3 regions of the Leucobacter sp. UCMA 4100 genome follow, and region 3 is predicted to be linked to each of the others. Evidence: riboswitches for the same ligand, from Rfam matches in the RefSeq annotation. Region 3 holds a riboswitch; each other region holds the start of a gene.

Region 1 (7,321 bases), 1.4 Mb from region 3:
GAGGTCGGTACGAAACGCGTTCTTCTGCACGCTCATGTAGATGCCGAGGCCCGACTGCGCCCCGACGTACTCGGCGAAGATCGCGCCGACGACCGCGTACGTCACGCTGATCCGCAGCGAGGTGAAGAAGAGCGGCAGCGCGGTGGGCAGCCGCAGCAGCACAAACTCGCGCACGCGCCCGGCCCCCATGCTGCGCAGGAGCGCCCCGGCCTCGCGGTCGGCGCTCGCGAAGCCTTCGATGAGGCCGATCGCCACGGGAAAGAAGGTCACGAGCGCGACGACGAGCACCTTCGGCAGCAGGCCGAAGCCGAACCAGATGATCATGAGCGGCGCAATCGCGATGACCGGGATGGTCTGCGAGGCCACCATGAGGGGCAGCGCGGCACGGCGCAGGATCGGCGAGAAGTCGACCGCGATCGCGAGTGCCCAGGCGCAGGCGAGCGACACCGCGAAACCCGCGGCGGTGACCCCGAGGGTTGCCATGGCGTGCCCCGCGATGGCCTCGCGGTGATCCCACCCAGATGCCGCAACGAGTGACGGGGCCGGTAACACCTGCGGGCGCACGCCGCTCACGCGCACCGCCACCTCCCACACGACGACGAGGGCGCCGAGAAACCCGAGCGGCACCGCGACGGCCTGCCACCAGCCGCGCGGTGCGCTCGTCTCACGTTGCACGCTCACCCGAGCAGGTAGTCGTTCGTGAAGAAGTCCTGCCACGAGGGTTCAGCAGGGAGCGGTTTCCCGTCGCGATCGGTGAGCAGGCCTGCTTCGAAGAGAAACACGCCGAGCTCGCGCCAGTGCTGCTCGGTCTGCCGGCCAAACTCGCCCGCGTCGTTGAGCATGAAACGCTCAGCGAGCATGCGCTGGCTTTCAACGAGCAGATCGAGGTCGGGGAGCAGCCCGGCATTTGCGTCGTGCAGCACGGTGGCGGCGCCCTCGGGGTCGGCAATCGAGTCTTCGTAGCCTCGGGCGAGCGCCTGCACGAAGGCCTGAGCCTCGTCAGGGTGCGCGTCGAGCCAGTCGCGCTGGCCGATCGTCACGACCTGGTACGAGTCGGGAAACCCGAAGTCGGTGTACGCGAAGGTCTTGAGCTCGATGCCCCGCCTGGCCGCCTCGATGCCCTGCCACGCCACATACGGAACGGTGAAGTCGACCGCCCCCGAGTAGAGCGCCTCGTAGGCGTTCGTCGCGAGCACGACCGTCTCGAACTCGCCGGTGCCGCCGGCGGCCTGAACGACGCCGCGCATGGTCGCCGTCTCTGAGGGGTTGTCGAAGCCGCCGAACACGAGCCCGTCAAGATCGGCAGGGCTCTCGATGTCGTCGCGGTCGGCGAGCACCGCGACCTCGCTCGCCCACGTCTGCTCAACCGCGAGCACCGAGATGAGGCCTGCCCCCGCGGCAATCGCCATGCTCGCGGTGTCCTGGTGGCTGATGCCAAACTCGGCCTGCCCCGCGTCGACGAGCACCTCGGGGTTGATGTTGTTAAACGGCAGCACCTCGACGTCGAGGCCGGCGTCGGCGAAATAGCCCCGTTCGAGCGCGACGTAGAGCCCGGTGTGGTTCGTATTCGGGGTCCAGTCGAGCGCGAAGCGAATCTTCGTCCCGTTCTCGCTGGCGCCAGGAGCACCCGCTGCCCCCGATTGCACCGCGGCGGATCCCGCCCCGCTCCCGCACCCGGCAATCGCCCCGGCGAGCAGCACCGCGACCGCCGCGGCCAGAACCCGCGCGGCCCTCATCGGGTCACCTCGCCCGAGTGCCAGGCGCGCACGAAGTCGCGAGCCGCGGCCTCGGCATCGGGAGCCGCGCAGATTGCCGAGACGACCGCGATGCCTGCGGCGCCGCGGCGTCGCAGCTCGGCGGTATCGGCAAGCTCGACGCCACCGATCGCGACCGGGGGCACTGGCGCCGTCGCGGCGAGGTGCTCGAAGCCGTCGAAGCCGAGCGCCGGCGGGTGGTTCGGCTTCGTCGAGGTGGGCCGAATCACACCGATGCCGAGGTAGTCGACCGATCCTTCGTGCATGTTCGCGACCGCGGCGAGATGCTCAGGGGTGTTGGCCGTGAGCCCGATGATCGCGTCGGGGCCGAGTTCGCCCCGGGCCCGATCCACAGCAGTATCGCCCTGCCCCAGGTGCACGCCATCGACCGCGATGCCGCGCTCGCGAGCGGCGATCGCAACGTCGAGCCGGTCGTTGATAACGAGCAGGGCGCGGCCGTCGATCACCTCGGCGAGGCGCTCGAGCTCGCGCAATTGCTCGTCGAAGCCGTCGTACTTTTCACGCAGCTGCACGGTGTTGACGCCGCCGTCGACCGCCTGCCGCACCGTTTGCACGACTCCGCGGTCGCCACACAGGGCGCGGTCGGTCACGAGATAGATGCCGAGATTCACGCCGTCACCGCCTCTTCGCGCAGCCGCTCTGAGGCCGAAACCTCGGCCGGGCTCACCTCGTACAGCGCGTCGATGAGCCGCGCCGCGAAGGTTCCAGGCCCCGCCGCACCCGTCGCCGCACGCTCGGCCGCGACGCCGTACACGACGTGTGCCGCGGCGACCGCCTCGACGGGAGGCACCTCGCCGCGCACCGCAGCGAAGCCGGCCACGAGCGAACCGAGCGCGCAACCGCCGCCCGTGACGCGCGTGAGCATCGCGTCGCCGTTTGCCACCCGGAGGATCCGCTGGCCATCGGTGATGAAATCTTCGGGCCCCGACACCGCGACAACGGTGCCAAGCCGGCGCGCGAGCTCTACCGCGACGGGCCCCGCCGCCTCGGTCGTGTCGGCCGAGTCAACGCCCTTGCCACCCGCCCCCTCTCCCGCGAGCGCGAGCACCTCAGAGGCATTGCCGCGAATCGCGTAGGGGCGCTTCTCGGCGAGGCGCTCCGCGAGCTCGGTGCGAATGGGCAGCGCACCAACCGCGACGGGGTCGAGCACCCACGGGGTGCCGGCATCGAGAGCGGCTTCGACCGCCTCTTCGGCCGCCTCGCGCTGCTCTGGGGTGGGCGTTCCCACGTTCACGAGTAGGCCGCCGGCAACCCGGGCGAAGAGCCCGGCCTCGCCGACGATGTCAACCATTGCGGGCGCCGCGCCAATGGCGAGCAGCACGTTCGCGGTGAAGTTCGGCACCACCGAGTTGGTGATGCTGTGCACCAGGGGCGATTGCGCCCGAAGCTCATCGAGCAGGGCGCCTGAGGGTGAAGCGGGCATTGTCTCTCAACTTTCTTCGCGACGAAGAGAAGCCGAGCTTTCGCGAGTATAGCCAGCCGCAGGCACCCCATTCGGTGCCCCGAATGTACCCTGCTCATTCGGACATTCCCTTCGCCAGTACGAACTGGATCAGGTTCGACGGGTGTAATCTCAGCTGCGCTTGGCAGCACCCCGTGTCACTGAACTCAACCCTAGCCCATGTCGCGCTCGACTCATACCCTCGCGTCTCGGCCGCACGTCCCGAACCAACGCAAAAGCGCCCCGAACCTGCGGTTTCGCAGATGCGGGGCGCCTTCGACAGGCTTCGATGAGTCTTAGAAGTCCCAGTCTTCGTCTTCGGTCGCCACGGCCTTGCCGATGACGTACGACGAGCCCGAGCCCGAGAAGAAGTCGTGGTTCTCGTCAGCGTTCGGCGAAAGCGACGACAGAATCGCGGGGTTCACGTCGGTGAGCTCCTTCGGGAACATCGGATCGTAGCCGAGGTTCATGAGGGCCTTGTTGGCGTTGTAGTGCAAGAACTTCTTGACGTCTTCGGTCAGACCGACGCTGTCGTAGAGGTCTTGCGTGTAGAGCACCTCGTTCTCGTAGAGCTCGTACATGAGCGCGAAGACGTACTCGCGCAGTTCTTCCTGACGCTCAGGAGTCTCCTTCTGCAGGGCCACCTGGTATTTGTAACCAATGTAGTAACCGTGCACGGCCTCGTCACGAATGATGAGGCGAATGAGGTCGGCAGTGTTCGTGAGCTTCGCGCGGCTCGACCAGTAGATCGGCAGGTAGAAGCCCGAGTAGAACAGGAATGACTCAAGCAGCGTCGATGCGACCTTGCGCTTCAGCGGATCGTCGCCCTCGTAGTAGTCGACGATGATCTGCGCCTTCTTCTGCAGGTAGGTGTTTTCTACCGACCAGCGGAAGGCGTCGTCGATTTCCTGCGTCGAGCAGAGCGTCGAGAAGATCGATGAGTAGCTCTTGGCGTGCACCGACTCCATGAACGCAATGTTCGTGAGCACCGCCTCTTCGTGAGGGGTTGCGGCATCGGGAATGAGCGACACCGCACCGACGGTGCCCTGAATGGTATCGAGCAGCGTGAGGCCGGTGAAGACGCGCATGGTGAGCAGCTTCTCGTCTTCGGTCAGCGTCGCCCACGACTGCACGTCGTTTGATAGGGGCACCTTTTCTGGCAGCCAGAAGTTGTTGACGAGACGGTTCCAGACCTCAAGGTCCTTCTCATCTTCAATGCGGTTCCAGTTAATCGCCTGAACGGCGTGGCCCAACTTGAACGGCTTCGGGTTCATCGTTTCCTTCTCTTCGCGTTTGTGGTCGGTGTGACGTTAGAGCATGCAGCTGACGCACTCGGTCATGTCAGTGCCCTCGAGTGCGAGCTGGCGCAGACGAATGTAGTAAATCGTCTTGATGCCCTTGCGCCATGCGTAGATCTGCGCGCGGTTGATGTCGCGAGTCGTCGCCGTGTCCTTAAAGAACAGGGTGAGCGACAAGCCCTGGTCGACGTGCTGCGTTGCCGCGGCATAGGTGTCGATGATCTTTTCTGGGCCAACCTCGTACGCGTCGGTGTAGTAATCGAGGTTTTCGTTCGTCATGAACGGAGCCGGGTAGTACACGCGGCCAAGCTTGCCCTCTTTACGAATCTCAACCTTCGATGCGATCGGGTGAATCGACGAGGTCGAGTTGTTGATGTACGAGATCGAGCCGGTCGGCGGAACCGCCTGCAGGTTCTGGTTGTAGATGCCGTGCTCCATGACCGAGGCCTTGAGCTGCTTCCAATCGTCGTTCGTGGGAATTGAGACGCCAGCGTCTGAGAAGAGCTGCTTGACGCGGTCGGTCTCGGGCTCCCACACCTGATCGGTGTACTTGTCGAAGAACTCGCCCGAGGCGTACTTCGAATCGGCGAAGCCGTCGAAGGTCGTCTTGCGTTCAATCGCGATCGCGTTCGATGCTTTGAGTGCGTGGAAGAGGATCGTGTAGAAGTAGATATTCGTGAAGTCGATACCCTCTTCTGACCCGTAGTGAATGTGCTCACGGGCGAGGTAGCCGTGCAGGTTCATCTGGCCGAGGCCAATCGCGTGCGACTTGTCGTTACCGTCTTCGATCGAACGAACCGAGCTAATGTGGCTCATGTCGCTCACCGCGGTGAGCGCACGAATTGAGAGGTCGACGCTCTCAGCAAACGTATCGCCGTCCATCATCGCGGCAATGTTCATCGAGCCGAGGTTGCACGAGATGTCTTTACCGATCTCGTTGTAGCTGAGGTCTTCGTTGTAGGTCGTTGGGGTGTTGACCTGCAGAATCTCAGAGCAGAGGTTCGACATGTTGATGCGGCCCTTGATGGGGTTCTCGCGGTTCACAGTGTCTTCAAACACGATGTACGGGTAGCCCGACTCGAACTGCAGCTCTGCAACAGTCTGGAAGAAGGCGCGCGCGCTGATCTTCGTCTTCTTAATGCGCGCGTCGTTCACCATCTCGTAGTAGTTCTCGGTGATGGGCAGGTCGCCGAAGGGAACGCCGTACACACTCTCGACGTCGTACGGCGAGAAGAGGTACATGTCTTCGTTCTTCTTCGCGAGCTCGAACGTGATGTCAGGCACCACGACACCGAGCGAGAGCGTCTTAATGCGAATCTTCTCGTCGGCGTTCTCACGCTTGGTATCGAGAAACTGCATGATGTCGGGGTGGTGTGCCGAGAGGTATACCGCGCCCGCGCCCTGTCGAGCACCGAGCTGGTTCGCGTAGCTGAAGCTGTCTTCGAGCAGCTTCATGACGGGAATGATGCCCGACGACTGGTTCTCGATCTTTTTGATCGGCGCACCGGCCTCACGAAGGTTCGAGAGTGAAAGCGCCACGCCACCGCCACGCTTCGACAGCTGCAGCGATGAGTTCACTCCACGAGCAATCGACTCCATGTTGTCTTCTACGCGCAGCAGGAAGCACGAAACGAGTTCGCCTCGCTGAGCCTTGCCGAGGTTGAGGAAGGTCGGGGTTGCGGGCTGGAAGCGACCCGAAACGATCTCACGCATGTAGCCGCGGGCGAGGTTCTCGTCGCCCTGTGCAAGCCCGAGGGCGACCATGACGACGCGATCTTCGAAGCGCTCGAGGTAACGCTTCCCGTCGAAGGTCTTCAGGGCGTACGAGGTGAAGAACTTGAACGCGCCAAGGAAGGTCGGGAAGCGGAACTTCATCGCGTAGGCCTCGTCGGTGAGCTGCTCAATGAACTTCACCGAGTACTGCTCAACGAGCTCGCGCTCGTAGTACTCGTTGTCGAGCAGGTACCGCATGCGCTCTTCGAAGTTGTGGAAGAACACCGTGTTCTGGTTGACGTGCTGCAGGAAGTACTGGCGCGCGGCTTCGCGGTCTTTATCGAACTGGATCTTGCCATCAGCGTCATACAGGTTCAGCATCGCGTTCAGCGAGTGATAGTCCATATCGCTAATCTTCGATGACTCGTGCTGGTCGGTCTGCGCTTTCAGTGCCGTATCCAAAATCTCTCTCATCCTCACTCTGGTAGTGCTCTATATAGTGGTGAGCGGCCGGCTTCCCTCGCCATTGAGGGTTGCCCGCCGCTATGTGTGGTGTTTCGGTGTCGAGAGCCCGCGAGGGCCGCCAGCATTACGCGAGGCGGTTTGCGAGCTCTTCGATCTTGTCTGGGCGGAAGCCTGACCAGTGCTCGCCATCGGCAACGATGACGGGAGCCTGCAGGTAACCGAGCTCTTTCACGTGCTCGAGCGCCGCGGGATCTTCTGAAAGATCGAGCGTGTTGTACTCAATACCCTTGTTGTCGAGCGCGCGCGAGGTCATGTCGCACTGCACGCATGAAGGCTTCGTGTAAACGGTGATAGTCATAATGCTTTCCTTCTTCCGAACAGGTACTTACGTCGTGTCATGCCTCGGGGTAACGGCACAGAGCGGTTCCCTCCCCAAGCACTACATATAGTGAACCACATGAACCTTAACCACAAGATGCTGTAGTTACACCGGTGTAACTTTCCACCATCTTTTTCACTTTTTGTGAACAAATACCGTCAAAACTTTTGGCATGAATCTGCGCTTTTGGCGGAGTTTTCCACAGGCCGAAGGGGCCTGGAAACATTTTCTGCCCGAATGCCTTATCGGC
Region 2 (7,321 bases), 1.4 Mb from region 3:
GCCGCCCAAAACCTGGGGCAGGTCGATCAGCTCTCGCACGACGAACGCTACGACCACGCCGACGAGTACCTCGAAGTCGTGTACAAGCTGTGGGAGGGCTCGTGGCAAGACGACGCGGTCGTGCTTGACGTCGAGCGCGACACGTTCGTCGACCCCGCGCGGGTGCACCCGATCGCGCACGAGGGGCGCTACTTCAGCGTTCCCGGCCCGCACCTGTGCGAGCCCTCGCCGCAGCGCACCCCCGTCGTATACCAGGCCGGGGCCTCGCCACGCGGCATTCGCTTTGCGGCCCGTCACGCCGAGGCGATCTTCGTTGCGGCCCCCACGATCGAGCAAACCCGTGAGCAGGTCACGAAGATTCGCGACGGCCTCGAGGCTGCCGGCCGCGGCCGCGATGCCGCCCGCACCTACGCCCTGCTCACGATCGTCACCGCTGAGACCGACGAGCTCGCCGCCGCGAAGTACCGCGATGTCTTCGCCTACGCCTCAGAGGTGGGCAACCTCGTGCTCAACTCAGGATGGTCGGGCCTCGACCTCTCGCAGCAAGACCTCGACGCCCCGCTTGAGCCCGCCGCCACGAACGCGATCCAGACGACGGTGGCGAGCCTGTCGGGAGCGCGGGGCGGGGGAGCTGGCGGTGCTGGTGCTGGTGCTGGTGGTGCTGGTGGTGCTGGTGCTGGTGCTGGTGCTGGCGGTTCTCCTGGCTCTGGCGTTTCTGGTGCTGGCGGTTCTGCTGGCCCGGGCGAGCCTGCTGGTGCGGGTGATTCCGACCTCGGCGGCGATGCCCGGTGGACGCTACGCGATAGCGCCCGCATCAACGCGACCGGCGGCCCGGTCGTTGTCGGCTCGGGCGAGACGGTGGCCGATGCTCTTGAGCGTCTCGTCGCCGAGACCGGGGTCGACGGCTTCAACCTCGCCTATGCGCTGAACCCCGGAACGTGGGAAGACGTCATCGACCACGTTGTGCCGGTGCTGCAGCGACGAGGCCTCTACCCGACTGCGCCGCAGCCCGGGACGCTGCGCGACCGAATGTTCGGTACGGGTGACCGGCTGCCCGCGGCCCACCCCGGGGCTACGTACCGGCGGGGGTGAGGGCGCTTGCGGTGCGGGGTGCGGGGTCACGGATGCGGGGGCCGCGGGTGTGGGGGTGACGGGCGCGGTCGGGCTCTGGGCTCGATCCGCCACGGAGCGCTTCGGGTTTGCGTTTACTTGACGAAAAGCAGGGTGTAGACGGCAAAACACCCTGCTTTTCGTCAAGTAGACCGCGAAATCGCGAAACAAGACCGCGAGCGTCGGGACCGCGAGCACCGGGGCCGCCAGCGCCGGCGCCGCGAGGCCGGCCCGGCCCCGAAACCCCTACCGCCCCGACCCGCCCGCGTCGAGCGCCTGCTGCCAGAAGTCGGCCTCGAGGCGCGTCGCAGCGCGGAACACCTCGACGAGCGCGTCGAAGCGTTGCGGGGTCACGGCGCCGCCGGTGAGGGCGTCGAGTCTCGCGATTGCGGCCTGCGCTGCGCCTTGGAAGCCGGCTCCTGAGTACTCGCTGATCCACTCGGCGTAGGGGTGGTCGGCGCGGTTTTGCAGCTGCGGGGCCAGCGCGGTGCCGATCTCGGCGTATCCGATGGTGCAGGGCGAGAGGGCGATGTGCAGGTCGAGCAGGTCGCCCGACATGCCGGTGTCGAGCACGTAGCGGGTGTAGGCGACGGTGGCCTGCTTCTCGGGAACGCGGGCGAGCTCGGCCTCTGAGATTCCCCAGCGCTCGGTGAGGCGTCGGTGCAGTTCGGTCTCGTGCAGAATCGCGCCGAGGGCCCCACTCGCGTCGGTGATGTCGGCGAGGGTACGGCTCTTGTAGGCGGCGAGCGCGTTGGCGCGGGCGAACTGCACGAGAAAGAGGTAGTCCTGCTTGAGGTAGTCCTGGAAGACGGCGAGCGGCAGGGTGCCTTCGCCGAGCTGGCGCACGTATTCGTGTTCGGTGTAGGCCTGCCATTCGGGGCCGATCGCGGCCTTGAGGTCGGTGAACAGGGTCATCGGGGGTCTCCTTCGGTCGTGGTGGGGTGGTTCCAGAGTTCGTGAAAGTGGTGCACGGGGCCCTGGCCGCCGCCGACATCGAGGTCGTCGGCGTGACGCAGCGCACCGGTCAGGTATTCCTTCGCGCGGGCCACGGCGGCGACGGGTTCGCTGCCGGGCAGCAGGGCCGCGATCGCGGCAGAGAGGGTGCAGCCGGTGCCGTGGGTGTTGACGGTGCGCACGCGGGGCGAGGTGAACTCGGCGACTGAAAACGCGGCGGATCGCCCCGCCCGATCCCTACTCGCGCCCGAAGTGGGGGCTGCGGTCGCGGGCCCCGCAAGCAGGTCGACGCTGTCGCCGTCGGCGAGGTGACCGCCTTTGAGTAGCACCCAGGGCGAGCCGAGCGTCATGAGGTCGTCGAGCGAGGCCCGCATGCCGGCGAGGTCGGCGATCTCGGTGTCGCGGCCGAGCAGCACCTGCGCCTCTGGCAGGTTCGGGGTGATGATCGTTGAGCGGGTGACGAGGCGCTCGCGAATCGCGTCGACCGCCTCGGGCGCGAGCAGGTGGTCGCCGCTCTTGGCAACCATGACGGGGTCGAGCACGACGGGGCAGGTGGCGTAGCGGTCGAGGCTGTCGGCGATTGCCTCGATGATGCCTGCGTTTGCGACCATGCCGATCTTCACGGCGTCGACGCGCACATCGTCGAACACCGCGGCGATCTGGTCGGCAACGAAATTCGGTTCAAGGGCCACGAACTCGCGCACGCCGCGGGTGTTTTGCGCGACGACGGCGGTCACGACGCTCATGCCGTAGGCGCCGAGCGCCGAGAACGCTTTCAGGTCGGCCTGAATGCCGGCGCCGCCCGTGGGGTCGGTCCCTGCAATGGTGAGGACGTTCGAAATCACAGTGCTCTCTTTCGTTGCTGCTCGCGTCGAGTTCGCAACGAAAGGGGTGTGGGTGTGCTGGGGCGCCGCCGTGGCGCTGAGCATCGACATCCCTCCGCGAGTACGAACTCGATCAGGTTCTCGGGTGTCATCTCAGCCCGCGTGGGGCACCCCGTGTCTTGCCTCCACCATAGTGCACCGGGAGCTGCGGTGGGCAAGTGGGTATACGCGAAGAGCCGCGTGACCCCGAACTGATATCGGTGGATCACGCGGCTCTGGAGCCTCAGAGGCTGGGCGCGGGCGGCCCTCGCTATTCGCCCACGCGCATCACGCCGGTGGGCAGGTCGCCCGCCTCGTTGAACGACATTTCGGGGGTTGGGCGGCGGAAGCCTCGCGTGAGCCACGCGAGGTATACGATGCCTACGCCGGTCCAGATGAGGCCCACCTTCATGGCGAGTTCATCGAGGCTCACCCAGAGGGCCGCGTTGATGAGAAAGCCGATGGCGGGAACGAGCACCCATGACCAGGTTGAGCCGGTGATGTGGCTCGTGGTGCGGTGGCGAAGCCAGAATGCGATCACCGAAAGGTTCACGAAGGCGAAGGCCGTGAAGGCGCCGAAGTTGATGAGTGAGGTGGCCGCGTTGAGATCGAGCCGCAGTGCGACGAGGGCGATGGCGCCGACGAGCACGATGTTGAAGACGGGCGTGCCAAACTTCGGGTGCACATAGCTGAAGAGCTTGCGGGCGAGAATGCCGTCGCGACCCATGGCGTAGAGCAGGCGCGAAGCGCTGAGCTGTGAGGCGAGACCCGACGAGAGTACCGAAACCGTGGCCCCCGCGAGAAAGAGGGTTTGGAAGGCGATACCGCCGATGAGCAGCGCAATGTACGGTGAGGCGCCCTCGATGTCGTCGGCGATTGACTGCAGCGTCTCGAGGTCGGGTACGAGGGTTTGCATGACGTACGTGATTGCGACGAAGAAGGCGGCGCCGAGCGCCGCGATCCACATGATGGCGCGGGGAACGGTGCGGCGGGGGTCAACGGTCTCTTCGGCGAGGGTCGTGACCGCGTCGAAGCCGAGGAAGGCGAGGGCGAGCACTGAGGCTCCGCCGATGAGGCTCATCATGTCGGCGTTCATCGAGTAGAAGGGGGCGAAGGTGAAGCTCAGTGCATCGTCGGCGAGAATCGCTCTGATCGTGAGCACGGCGAAGACGATCGCGAGCAGTGCCTGAAACACGACCATGATCATGTTGGCCGCGGCGCTAATGCGCACACCGACGATGTTCAGAGCGGTGATGATGACGAGCAGGCCAACGATCCACAGCCAGCCGGGCACCTCGGGAAACTGTGCCGAGAGGTAGATCTTTGCGAGCAGCGCATTGATCATGGGCAAGAAAAGGTAGTCGAGCAGTGCGACCCAGCCGACGAGAAAGCCAACGGGCGCTGCGATTGTGCGGCGAGCATAGGTGTAGGCCGAGCCGGCCGAGGGGTAGACCCGCACCATCTTCGCGTAGCTGAACGCGGTGAAGAGCACGGCGATCGTGATGATGATGTACGACATGGGCACGTGCCCCTGCGTGGCTTCAGAGACGATACCGAAGGTGTCGAAGACCGCGAATGGCGACATGTACGCGAGGCCGATGAACACGACGTGGCGTTGTTTGAGGTTGCGCTTCAGCGTTGCTGGCGTGCTTGAAGACATGGGTTACTTCCTTGTAAAACTGGCGAGTGGGCGTGGTTGCGGGGAGCCAGGCCTTCAGCCGAGCTCCCCGCCTTTGGCGCTAGAGGCGCGGCGTGCGCGGCGGCTCGCAGCGGTACGAGCCGGTGGCCTCGAAGGCGAGGCCAAGCTCGAGCAGGGCCTGGTCGTCGTAGGCCTTGCCCGCGAACGTGAGGCCCATGGGCATTGAGATGTCGTCGAGCGTGCCCATGGGAACCGTGACGGTCGGTATGCCGAGGTGGCGGATCGCGAGGTTGCCGTTGGCAACCCAGACGCCGTTGCGCCAGCCGGCATCGGCCGATTCAGGGTTCACATCCATGTCTGCCTTGCCGATATCGGCGAGCGCGGGAAAGACGACCGCGTCGAGATCGAGCTGGTCCATCCACGCTTCGAGATCAGTGCGACGCGTTTCTTCGAGCCCGAGCACGCCCTCTTCGAGGTGTGCAATCTCGGTGAAACTTTCGTAGGGGTGCTCGGCAACCTGGGCCGGGTAGGTTGCGATGTCGTCGTCGAAACCGACGTACCGGTCGGGCAGTGCACCCTCGGGGGCAGGGAAGATCGTGTCGCCGTCGACGAGGGCCAGCGACGACAGCTTCGGGTCGCCGTTGGCCTTGAGGAAGTCGTCCCAGGCCCACGCCGAGAGATCGATGATCTCGCTGCGTAGAAACTCGGGGCTCACGAGGCCGCGCGTTGCCAGGATGGGGGCCCCGGCACGATCGCCCTCGTAGTTCGTGACGACCGGAAAGTCGACCTCGATTACCTCGGCACCCGCAGCCTCGAGCGCCTGACGTGCCCCGTGCCACAGGGCCATGACCGAGTCACGGGTGTCGATGCGCTCGCCGGTTGGGCCGCCGATGGTGGTGCCGGTGCCCGCCTCGTCGTCGGCGTTGATGTACATGCGGGGTACGCCGAGTCGCTTGCCACGCAGGTCAGCAGCGCTGAGTTCGACGTACGACCTGGGTCGCACCGACGAAGCGCTTGGAATCGGAGCCCAGGGCTGGGCCCGCCAGAAGTCACCGCGCGTTTCGGCGTCGTCGGCGACGATCACGTCGAGCACCTCGAGCATGTCGGCCATCGAGCGGGTGTGCGGCACGACCACGTCCATGGTGGGCACGAGCGACCAGTTGCCACGCACCGAGATGACGCCGCGGCTCGGGGTGTAGGCGCACAGCGCGTTGCAGGCTGCCGGGGCGCGGCCGCTCGACCAGGTCTCTTCGCCGAGCCCGAAGGCGGCGAAGCTCGCGGCGGTTGCGGTGCCAGAACCGTTCGATGAACCCGAGGCGAAGGCGCTCGTGAGGTATTCGGCGTTGTAAGGGCTCTCTGCCCTGCCGTACACGCCGCGCTGCATGCCGCCGTTCGCCATGGGCGGCATGTTGGTGAGGCCGAGGCAAATGGCGCCGCCTGCGCGAAGGCGTTCGATCGTGAAGGCGTCGCGCTGGGCGACGAGGTCGGCGAAGGCGGGCGAGCCCGAGGCAGCGGTGAGGCCGGTTACGAGGTAGCTGTCTTTGGCGGTGTAGGGGATGCCGTCGAGCGGGCCGAGGGTCTTGCCCTCACGCCTGCGGGCATCGGCCGCCTCAGCTTCAGCGAGCGCCTCGGGGTTGCGAACGACAACCGCGTTGAGTGCGGTTTCAGAGCCGGGGGCATCGTAGGCGTCGATGCGCGCGAGGTAGGCGCGCACGAGGTCGACGCTCGTGGTGCTGCCGGCCTCGAGTGCCCCGCGGAGTTCTGCGATTGAGGCTTCAACGACGTCGATCATGAGCGCTCTCCTGTGACGAGTGGTTGCTGTTGGGTGATGCAGTGAATGCCGCCTCCGCGTGCGAAGATCGGCCGGGCATCGACCGTTACGGCTCGACGCCCGGGGTATGCACGCTCAAGAATATCGCGTGCCCGTGCGTCGGCCTCAGGTTCGCCGAAGCCACACACCACGATGCCGTCATTGACCACGAGGTGGTTGAGGTAGCTCCAGTCGACAAAGCCCTCATCGTCGCGCAGTTCGGCGGGCGCGGGTACGTCGATCACTTCGAGCGCGCGGCCTGCAGCGTCGGTCTGGCCTTCCAGCATGACCTTGAGTTCGCGGGTCACTTCGTGGTCGGGGTGCGCGGGGTCGTCCTGGCGGTGCAGAAGCACCTTGCCGGGCGAAGCGAACGCGGCGACAATGTCGACGTGGCCGTTCGTGCCGAAGTCGTCGTAGTCGCGGGTGAGGCCGCGGGGCAGCCAGATGGCCTTCGTGGCGCCCAGGGTGCGTGCCATTTCGGCTTCGACGCGTGCCTTGTTGGCGAAGGGGTTTCGGTTCGGGTCGAGTTGCACCGTCTCGGTGAGCAGCACGGTGCCCTCGCCGTCAACGTGAATGCCGCCGCCCTCGTTCACGAGCACCGAGCTCACGAGCTCGGCCCCCACCTGTTCGGCGATGATCGGGGCGATGCCCGCCGAGACCTGCCACTCGGCCCACTCGGGTGCTCCCCAGCCGTTGAAAATCCACGAGACCGCACCGAGCACGCCGGGGCGTTCGTCGTCGATGACGAAGGTTGGGCCGAAGTCCCGCATCCAGAACTCGTCGAGGGGCGACTCCATGATCTCGACCGCTGAGCCGAGCATGTTCTTTGCGCGGGTCATCTCGGTAGGATCGACGACCATGGTCACGGGCTCGAACTCGGCGATGGTGAGCGCGGTTTCGCTCCACGACGCGTATGCGGTCTCTGCCTCAGCGGCGTTCTCGCCG
Region 3 (7,321 bases):
CGTTCGGGAGCACCTGAACAGACCGCTGGTTGATGACCGGCCCGGTATCGACACCCGCGTCGATCACGTGCACGGTCACCCCGGTCTCGGTTGCCCCCGCGGCGAGCGCATCGCGTACGGCGTGCGCGCCCGGGTAGAGCGGAAGGAGCGCCGGGTGGGTATTGATGAGGTTCGGGCTGAGCGCCGAGACCACCCCCTCTGGCAAAATGCGCATAAGGCCGGCACTGACCACAAGGTCGGGTGAGAATCGTTCAATCTCGGCAAGGAAAGCCTCGCCCCATGCCTGCCTGCCGTCGTAGTCTTTGGGCCTCGTCACGAAGGTTTCGATACCGCGCGACGTCGCGTGCGCGAGTCCTGCCGCGTCACCATCGGCTCCCACGGCGACCACCTCAAAGGGTTCACCACCGGCATCGGCCGCTTCGAGCAGAGCCTTGAGGTTCGATCCACCGCCAGAGATGAGCACCACGATCTTAAGCACCTCCCCATTCTAGTCGATGCGACGCCACGGGAGTTGCCGCTTCGCACAGTCTTACGAGGCAACCTCTGCCGTGTGCGCCGTCGAAAAGTGGTGACCGGCAAGACGCTCTGGCGTTTCCCGCCGTATATGCTCCGCCTCCTGGCTGGCCCAGTCTTCCCAGTACGGCTCGAACGCGTTGCCGTCGCGGGCAATGGCTCGACTTTTGCGCACGTCGAGTGGGCATTCAAGCCAGATGCTCAACACCTGACCGCCGAACACCGCTGCGGCGTCGAGGGTCTCACGGGTGAGCGATCCGCACCCCTCAATAATGAGCGGAGCGTCGCGATCGAGCTCTCGCGTCTCAGCGAAGGCGCCGAGGTGCCAGTCGTACCGGCGGTAACGACCCGTCTCAAGCGCCCGCACGAGCGTTGCGGGAGCCGCGAGGAGGCCTTGCCACCCCTCGTACAGGTCGTCCATGTGCAGCCTCTCGGCCCCCATGAGCGGGGCGAGCGACGCGGCGAGCGAGGTCTTACCCGACCCCGATCGGCCGTCGATGATGACGACTCCGGCGCGCGGCTTGCCAAGGGTTTGCCACGCCTGTTCGGCGTGCAGTAGAGGGTTCACGCGACCAGCTCTCCCCCGGCCATGCGCAACACCCGGTCGGCGATGCGGGTGGCTTCAGCCTCGTCGTGGGTCACGAGAATGGCCGTGGTGCGGGTTTGCCTCAGTAACGTGGCGAGATCGCCCGCAAGCTGCTCACGCAGTTCACGGTCGAGCGCCGAGAGGGGTTCGTCAAGCATGAGCAATTTGGGCGATGGCGCGAGCGACCTCGCGAGCGCGACGCGCTGCTGCTGCCCACCGGAGAGCTCGGTGACAGGCCGCTCGGCGGCGTCGGCAAGGCCCACGAGGCCGAGCATCTCAGCAACGCGCGCGGCACGATCGTCTCGCCCCATGCCCTTGACCCGCAGCCCGTAGGCGACGTTCTCGGCGACGCTCAGGTGCGAGAAGAGCTGGCCGTCTTGAAACATGAGCCCGAAGCCGCGTCGGTGCGGCGCGATTCTGGCGAGGTCTTCGCCGCCCCACAGCACGGTGCCCTCTGCGAGCGGCTCGAGCCCAGCGATCGCACGCAGCAGTGTCGACTTGCCGCAGCCCGATGGCCCGAGAATCGCCACGACCTCACCCTCGGCAAGGCTGAGGCTCAGATCGCGCACGACCGTTTCTGCGTCAAACGTTACGGTTGCCCCCATCACTTCGAGGCCGGTTTTGGCTGTCATCGTTACCATCCTCCCGCGTGTTCGGTCACACGCCAACCCTCGGCCAAGAGCATCACGACGCTCGTCGCGAGGCCGAGCACCATTGCCGCAGCGAGCCCTGTGCCGTAACTCGAGGCTGCCTGGTGCGAGACAAGCTGCGAGATGACCACGGGAAGCGTTTCTGAGCCGCTGCGCACAAGAAACGAAGTCGCGCCAAACTCACCGAGCGAGGTCGCAAAGGCAAAGCCGATTGAGAGCCCGAAGGCTCGGCTGAGCGCGGGCAGCTCGATCGTGCGAAACACCCGTGCGGGCGATGCCCCGAGCAGCGTCGCCGCGTCGAGCTGCCTGGGGCTCACTGAACGCAGCACCGGAAGCATCGTGCGAATGACGAGTGGCAGGGCGACGAGCGTTTGCGCGACCGGGATGAGCGCGGTGCTACTCCGCAGGTCAATGCCGAGGCCGAGGGGGTTGTGCATCGTGAGCAAGAGCCCGAGGCCGAGCGTCACCGCCGATACCCCGAGCGGCATCATGACGAACATTTCGTAGGCGCCCTGAGCCCGCTTTGCAGGCGTGCTGCGCGGCCTTCGCGAGAGCACGAGCGCGATGAGCGTGCCCAGGACCATCGCGAGAAGCGCCGCGAGAAGCGCAAACCGAACCGACACCCAGAGCGCCTCAAATACCGTGGTGGCAAGAGGCGATTCTTCTGGCGGATCGACGAGAAATCGGTAGTGGTCGAACGTCAGTGATCCATCTGAGCGTCTGAGCGAGCGTACCCCCAGCGAGAGGATCGGAAGCACGTGCAGCGTGAGCACCGTGACGGCGAAGACGGTGAGCACAGCGGCGTGTTTACGACCTGCACGCTCGAGCCTTGCGGTTCCCGAGGTGCGGCGTTCACCTGCCGAGTACCTCGTGCGCAACCGGGCCGAGACCATGAGGGTGATGATCACGATCACGGCCTGCACGAGCGAGAGCACCGCTGCGCCCTGCAGGTCGAGAAACTGCATCGTAAGGCCGTAGATCTCGGTCTCAATGTTCGAGAATTGTTTGCCTCCGAGCACGAGTACGACGCCAAACGCCGTCGCGCAAAAGAGGAAGACGAGCGCTGCGGCCGACCCGATAGCGGGGAGCAGCCGTGGCAGGGTCACGCTCGCCCAGGCTCGCAGCGGCGAGGCCCCGAGCATCCGTGCGGCCTGCTCAGGCCGTTCGTCGAGCGACTGCCAGAAGCCGCCAACGATGCGGGCGACGAGCGTGACATTAAAGAAGGCGAGCGCCAGCACGATCGCGGTGAACGACTGGTCGAGCCCAAGGCCAAAAAGCATGCCGCCCGGCCCGAAAAGCGACTGGAAAGCAACGCCAACGACCACGGTCGGCAGGACAAAGGGCACGGTCAGCAGGCCTCGAATAACGGTCTGGCCCACAAAGCGAATGCGGTAGAGCGCGAAGGCCGCCGGCAAGCCGAGCACGACCGAGAGCGCTGTTCCCGCTCCCGCTTGGGCGAGGGTCTGCCCGATCACCCGCCCCGTGCGCGGGTTCGAGAGCACGCTAAAGATGCCACCCTCGGGGGTCACGATGCCCCCTCCGAGACCGGTCGCAACGAGCGAAGCGACCGGCCACAGGAAGAACAGGGCAAGAAACGCGAGCGGAATCGCGGCGGCGACCCCGAGCGCTCCCCGCCAAAGCCTCATAGACCGATGGTCTCGCTGAGCGCCTTCAGCCAGCCGTCACGCCCCTCGCCAATCTGCGTTGCGCTGAGATCGTTGGGCGCCTCTGGCAACGGCGCAAACTCCTGCCACTCTTCAGGAACATGCGCGCTCTCGTCGATCGGGTACACGTACATGGTCTCGGCAATGGTGTTCTGGAAGTCTGACGAGAGCAGGTAGTCGATGACGGCCTGAGCTCCCGCGCTGTTCTTTGCGCCGGCGAGCACGCCCGCGTACTCAACCTGGCTCGAGCAGGTCGCGAGCGGTGCGCTCGTCGTTGATCCCTTGCCGTCTTCGGTCAGCGTGTAGCCGGGTGATGAGCTGTACGAAACCACGATCGGGTAGGTTCCATCGGCGTTACCACCGGTGAAGTGCGTGTAGTAGGCATCGTTCCACCCCTGTTCAACACGAGCGCCGTTGTCAACGAGCGATGACCAGTAGTCGAGGTAGCCTTCCTCGCCGAAGTGGGCGATCGTACCGATGAGGAACGAGGCGCCGGTCGACGATGACGTGGGGTCGAGCAGCACCGTGAGGTCACGGTATTCGGGCTTCGCGAGGTCTTCATATGTTTCTGGAGCCTGCATACCGGCCTCGTCAAACCAGACGGTATCAACGTTGATGCAGGTGGCTGCGACGTCGATCGGGGTGAGCGCACCCTCGTCGGTCACCGCGTACTGTTTCGCACGCTCGGGCAGGTTCTCGGGCAGGTACGCCTCGGTCACCTCGTGTTCAACGAGCCGTGAGGCAAAGATGTGGTCGACGCCAAAGAACGCGTCAGCGAGCGGCTCGCCCTTCGTGAGCACGAGTTGGTTCGTGAGCTCGCCCCCGTCGCCGGCGGTGATGACCTTGACGTCATAGCCCGTCGCTTCGCTCGCTGCCTTCTCAAAGTCCTCTTCTGGCACGAAACTGTCGTGAACGATGAGCGTCACGGTATCGCTGGCGTCACCAGCGTCATCGGAGTTACCCCCGGCTGACCCTGGCTGCGAGCAACCGACGAGCAGCGCCCCCGTCAGTGCGAGGCCCGAGATGACGAGTGCGTGACGTGTTACGCGAGGGTTTGGTGAGTACACCACAATAGATTCCTTCCTCCGCTGGCATGACCCAGATCAGGTTGAACGGTACGAGCACGCGTGCTCAGTCTCAGTTCGTCGCGAACGAACTCCCGTGGATTGCAGAACCTACTCTACACTCATTCGCCCCGGTTCGAAGATCCCTCGTCATCGGGCTTCGACTCCCATGAAAACTCTTCCTCGAGCTTTTCTGGATCAAACACCGGTCGCTTTCGCTGCCGCCTCGGCTTCGCCGCCTTGCGGTACCAGGGTTCAGCCGTTTCTTCGGCAATGGGATCTGCGATGCGTGAGACCTGGGCGGTTGCTTGATCGGGGTCGACACCGTCGTCGGTCTCGCTCCAACCGGTCTCGCCGACATCGTCATCGCGATCTTCGTCGTCAGCGTGCTCTTCGTCGAGCGCACTGTCTGCACGCTCGTGCTCACCAAAGTCAATGACGTGTGTGCCGTCGCTCTCCCCCGCAAAGGGGTGGCCCTCGTCAGCGAGCCCTGGGGATTCGTCGTCCCAGCTCGCCCGTGCCACGGGCTGGGTGACATAGCGATCAGCGTCGACATCGAGTTCGACGAGTTCATGCTGGTCGACATACGCTGGCTCGGCGGTTCGCGTCTCGTCGGAGCCCTCGCCCCCACGACGCACCAGCATGAACCCGGCGAGCAGACCGAGCGCAAGCTCAATGGAGGCAGCGCACGCGGCCGGCCACACGAGCGGGCCGACGGCTTCGAGACGGCCTGGGCCGAGCGATCCGCTTGAGAGGGCAAACGTGAGCGCGAGCACAAGCCCCGTCACCACGACCGCGGCCGAAGCGATCACGGTGAGACGCAGCGGCGTCAGGCGCCGAAACTCTGGCAGCTTCGCGGCGAGCGCACCGATGACAACGCCCACGAGCACCACAAAGAGCATCGCCAACATGCCCCAGCTTCCCCACGAGTCGGGGATAGCGGCAAGCAGCGGGATACTCGGCAGCGGCCCAAGCAACGTCTCGTACGGGGTCACGCTCGAGCCAGAACCCACGACAAAGCCTGGACCCGCGAACCAAGACACGGCCCAGATCATGGCCGTCGGCAGGAACGCGAGCTGCCCCAAGAAGAACGTCAGGCTGCCAATGAAGTCGAGGTGCATCGATTGCGTGAGCGAAATGATGTCAACGAACCCGAGCAACAGCGAAAAGGTCACGCCGATCGCGCCCAGCGCCGTGAGCCCGAGGAGCAACATCGCAACGAGCTTAAGCGTGCGGGCAAGGTAACGTTCGGCTCCCCACCCGAGCTTCGGCGCGCCTGCCTGCTCGAGCGCGACCTTGAACTTGAACCAGGCGGTGCTCACCACGTCGCCGTGGTGCATCATGAAGCCGCCCCACGCAGGAATAATGAACCAGAGCGAAGCGAGCGCCGTCGCTGCCCAGATCGGTGCGGCGAGCAGGCTCCCAGCTATGACCGCGATGAGTACTGAAGCACCGATGAAGCCGAGCGATCCGCCCGTAATTGCGGCCGCGCCAGTCGTCATATCGTTCGAGAAGCGGTACCCCATGCGCCACGCGAGCGTCGCGGTGACGATGGCGATGAGCAGCGGCGCAAGCGTGATGTCGAAGGTAAGCGGATTGGGCCCGAGGCCGAGGCTCACCGCCTGCGCGTCGCTCACCGCGATACTCAGGCCACCACCGTGCCCCAGCATCCACACCCCCGCCATAGTCTCGGTGAGCGTCGACAGGTCGACGCCGAGCGAGAGTGTAACCGCGCCGATAAGGAGCGTCGGAACCGCGATAAACGCGATGCCGGCGAGCGCGATTAACGCCGCCTCAACGGCGGCAACGAGGGCTGTAAGTAGGTGTCGCATGCTCACTCAAGTGTAACGACCCAAAGCCCGATGTTTACCAGGAACTCGCCACGTCGCGATGCGTCGCAAAGAGTTCGGCAGTCGTGCCCTCGGGAGCCCGGCCAAAGCCACACTCGGTGGCAATGCCCCAGGGACGCTCAAGCGCGGCCTCGGCGGCCTTGGCCCGACGCTTTGCTCCATCGACGCCGTCTTCGCGGTGCACGAGGCCGAGGTACAGTTCGGTCTCGTGCGGCAGCTCAAGCCCTGCGAGCGGGGCAAAATATGCCGCGTCGTCGCGATCGATCGGAACCGGCAGGTGCACCCAGCTGAGCTGCCTCGTTGCCTTCGCCGCGACGAGATTGGCAAAGCGTACGAGGTTCGCCGAATCTTTCGGCTCGACAAAGTGTTTCTCGCCAACGTCGCCGTAGCACAGGTGCACGCCAACCTCGACGTTCTCGGGAACCCTGCTGATCTGTCGCGCGAGGCGGTTAGTCGTCGCCTGCCAAGCGTCTTCGTCATACCAGGTCTCAGAGGGGGCGCCGTATCCAGCCCCCTCGAGATGCGCAAACTCGAGCGCGGCGTCCCACTGAATCGCGAGGCGGTCGGCAGGAATTGCGTCGAGAATCGCCGCAAGTTCACGGGCGAGCGCGGCCTCGTATACCGGCTCAAACTCGGCACGGTTCGGCTGCACGACAAAGCTTCCGACAACCCCGAGCGGGGTCGGCAGCGACACCTGGAATCGAGTGCCGGGCGCGATCACGCCATCGCGCTGCAGCCCCTCAAAGACGGCGTACGACTCAAGCGCGGCCTCAGCATAGCCGAGCGGCTGCAGATCGAGCGTCTCGGCACGAACCCCCTCGTCGAGCGCGACCGGACGAAAGTCGACACCGCGTATGATGCGCGGTTCATCGCCCACGTGATGAATACCATCGGTCGCGGCCAGCCGCTGCGCCTGAAACGCGATCCAGTGAAAACGCTCCCCCACCTCGCCGTCAGGAATACGCTTCACATGCCCGCCGAGCTCTGCGGCCAC

The links. A riboswitch is a leader RNA that binds a small molecule or an ion and turns the genes downstream of it on or off. The one in region 3 is predicted to bind thiamine pyrophosphate.
Region 1: it holds a riboswitch for thiamine pyrophosphate, as region 3 does, so the genes downstream of both, thiM (hydroxyethylthiazole kinase) here and JSO19_RS02045 (thiamine ABC transporter substrate-binding protein) in region 3, are expected to answer to the same signal.
Region 2: it holds a riboswitch for thiamine pyrophosphate, as region 3 does, so the genes downstream of both, thiD (bifunctional hydroxymethylpyrimidine kinase/phosphomethylpyrimidine kinase) here and JSO19_RS02045 (thiamine ABC transporter substrate-binding protein) in region 3, are expected to answer to the same signal.

Annotation. Positions count from the first base shown of each region.
Region 1 is NZ_JAFEUS010000002.1:1,752,223-1,759,543, reverse strand. Features, by position in the region: gene JSO19_RS08270 (ABC transporter permease) at 1-675, opposite strand, end outside; gene JSO19_RS08265 (ABC transporter substrate-binding protein) at 678-1,736, opposite strand; gene thiE (thiamine phosphate synthase) at 1,733-2,386, opposite strand; gene thiM (hydroxyethylthiazole kinase) at 2,383-3,198, opposite strand; TPP riboswitch at 3,287-3,382, opposite strand; gene nrdF (class 1b ribonucleoside-diphosphate reductase subunit beta) at 3,513-4,490, opposite strand; gene nrdE (class 1b ribonucleoside-diphosphate reductase subunit alpha) at 4,527-6,632, opposite strand; gene nrdH (glutaredoxin-like protein NrdH) at 6,817-7,050, opposite strand.
Region 2 is NZ_JAFEUS010000002.1:1,760,957-1,768,277, forward strand. Features, by position in the region: gene JSO19_RS08280 (LLM class flavin-dependent oxidoreductase) at 1-1,092, shown strand, start outside; gene tenA (thiaminase II) at 1,357-2,025, opposite strand; gene thiD (bifunctional hydroxymethylpyrimidine kinase/phosphomethylpyrimidine kinase) at 2,022-2,909, opposite strand; TPP riboswitch at 2,982-3,073, opposite strand; gene JSO19_RS08295 (APC family permease) at 3,199-4,587, opposite strand; gene JSO19_RS08300 (amidase) at 4,667-6,358, opposite strand; gene JSO19_RS08305 (agmatine deiminase family protein) at 6,355-7,321, opposite strand, start outside.
Region 3 is NZ_JAFEUS010000002.1:395,612-402,932, forward strand. Features, by position in the region: gene purN (phosphoribosylglycinamide formyltransferase) at 1-478, opposite strand, end outside; gene JSO19_RS02030 (hypothetical protein) at 530-1,081, opposite strand; gene JSO19_RS02035 (ABC transporter ATP-binding protein) at 1,078-1,731, opposite strand; gene JSO19_RS02040 (ABC transporter permease) at 1,734-3,395, opposite strand; gene JSO19_RS02045 (thiamine ABC transporter substrate-binding protein) at 3,392-4,483, opposite strand; TPP riboswitch at 4,477-4,586, opposite strand; gene JSO19_RS02050 (cell division protein PerM) at 4,600-6,309, opposite strand; gene JSO19_RS02055 (hypothetical protein) at 6,344-7,321, opposite strand, start outside.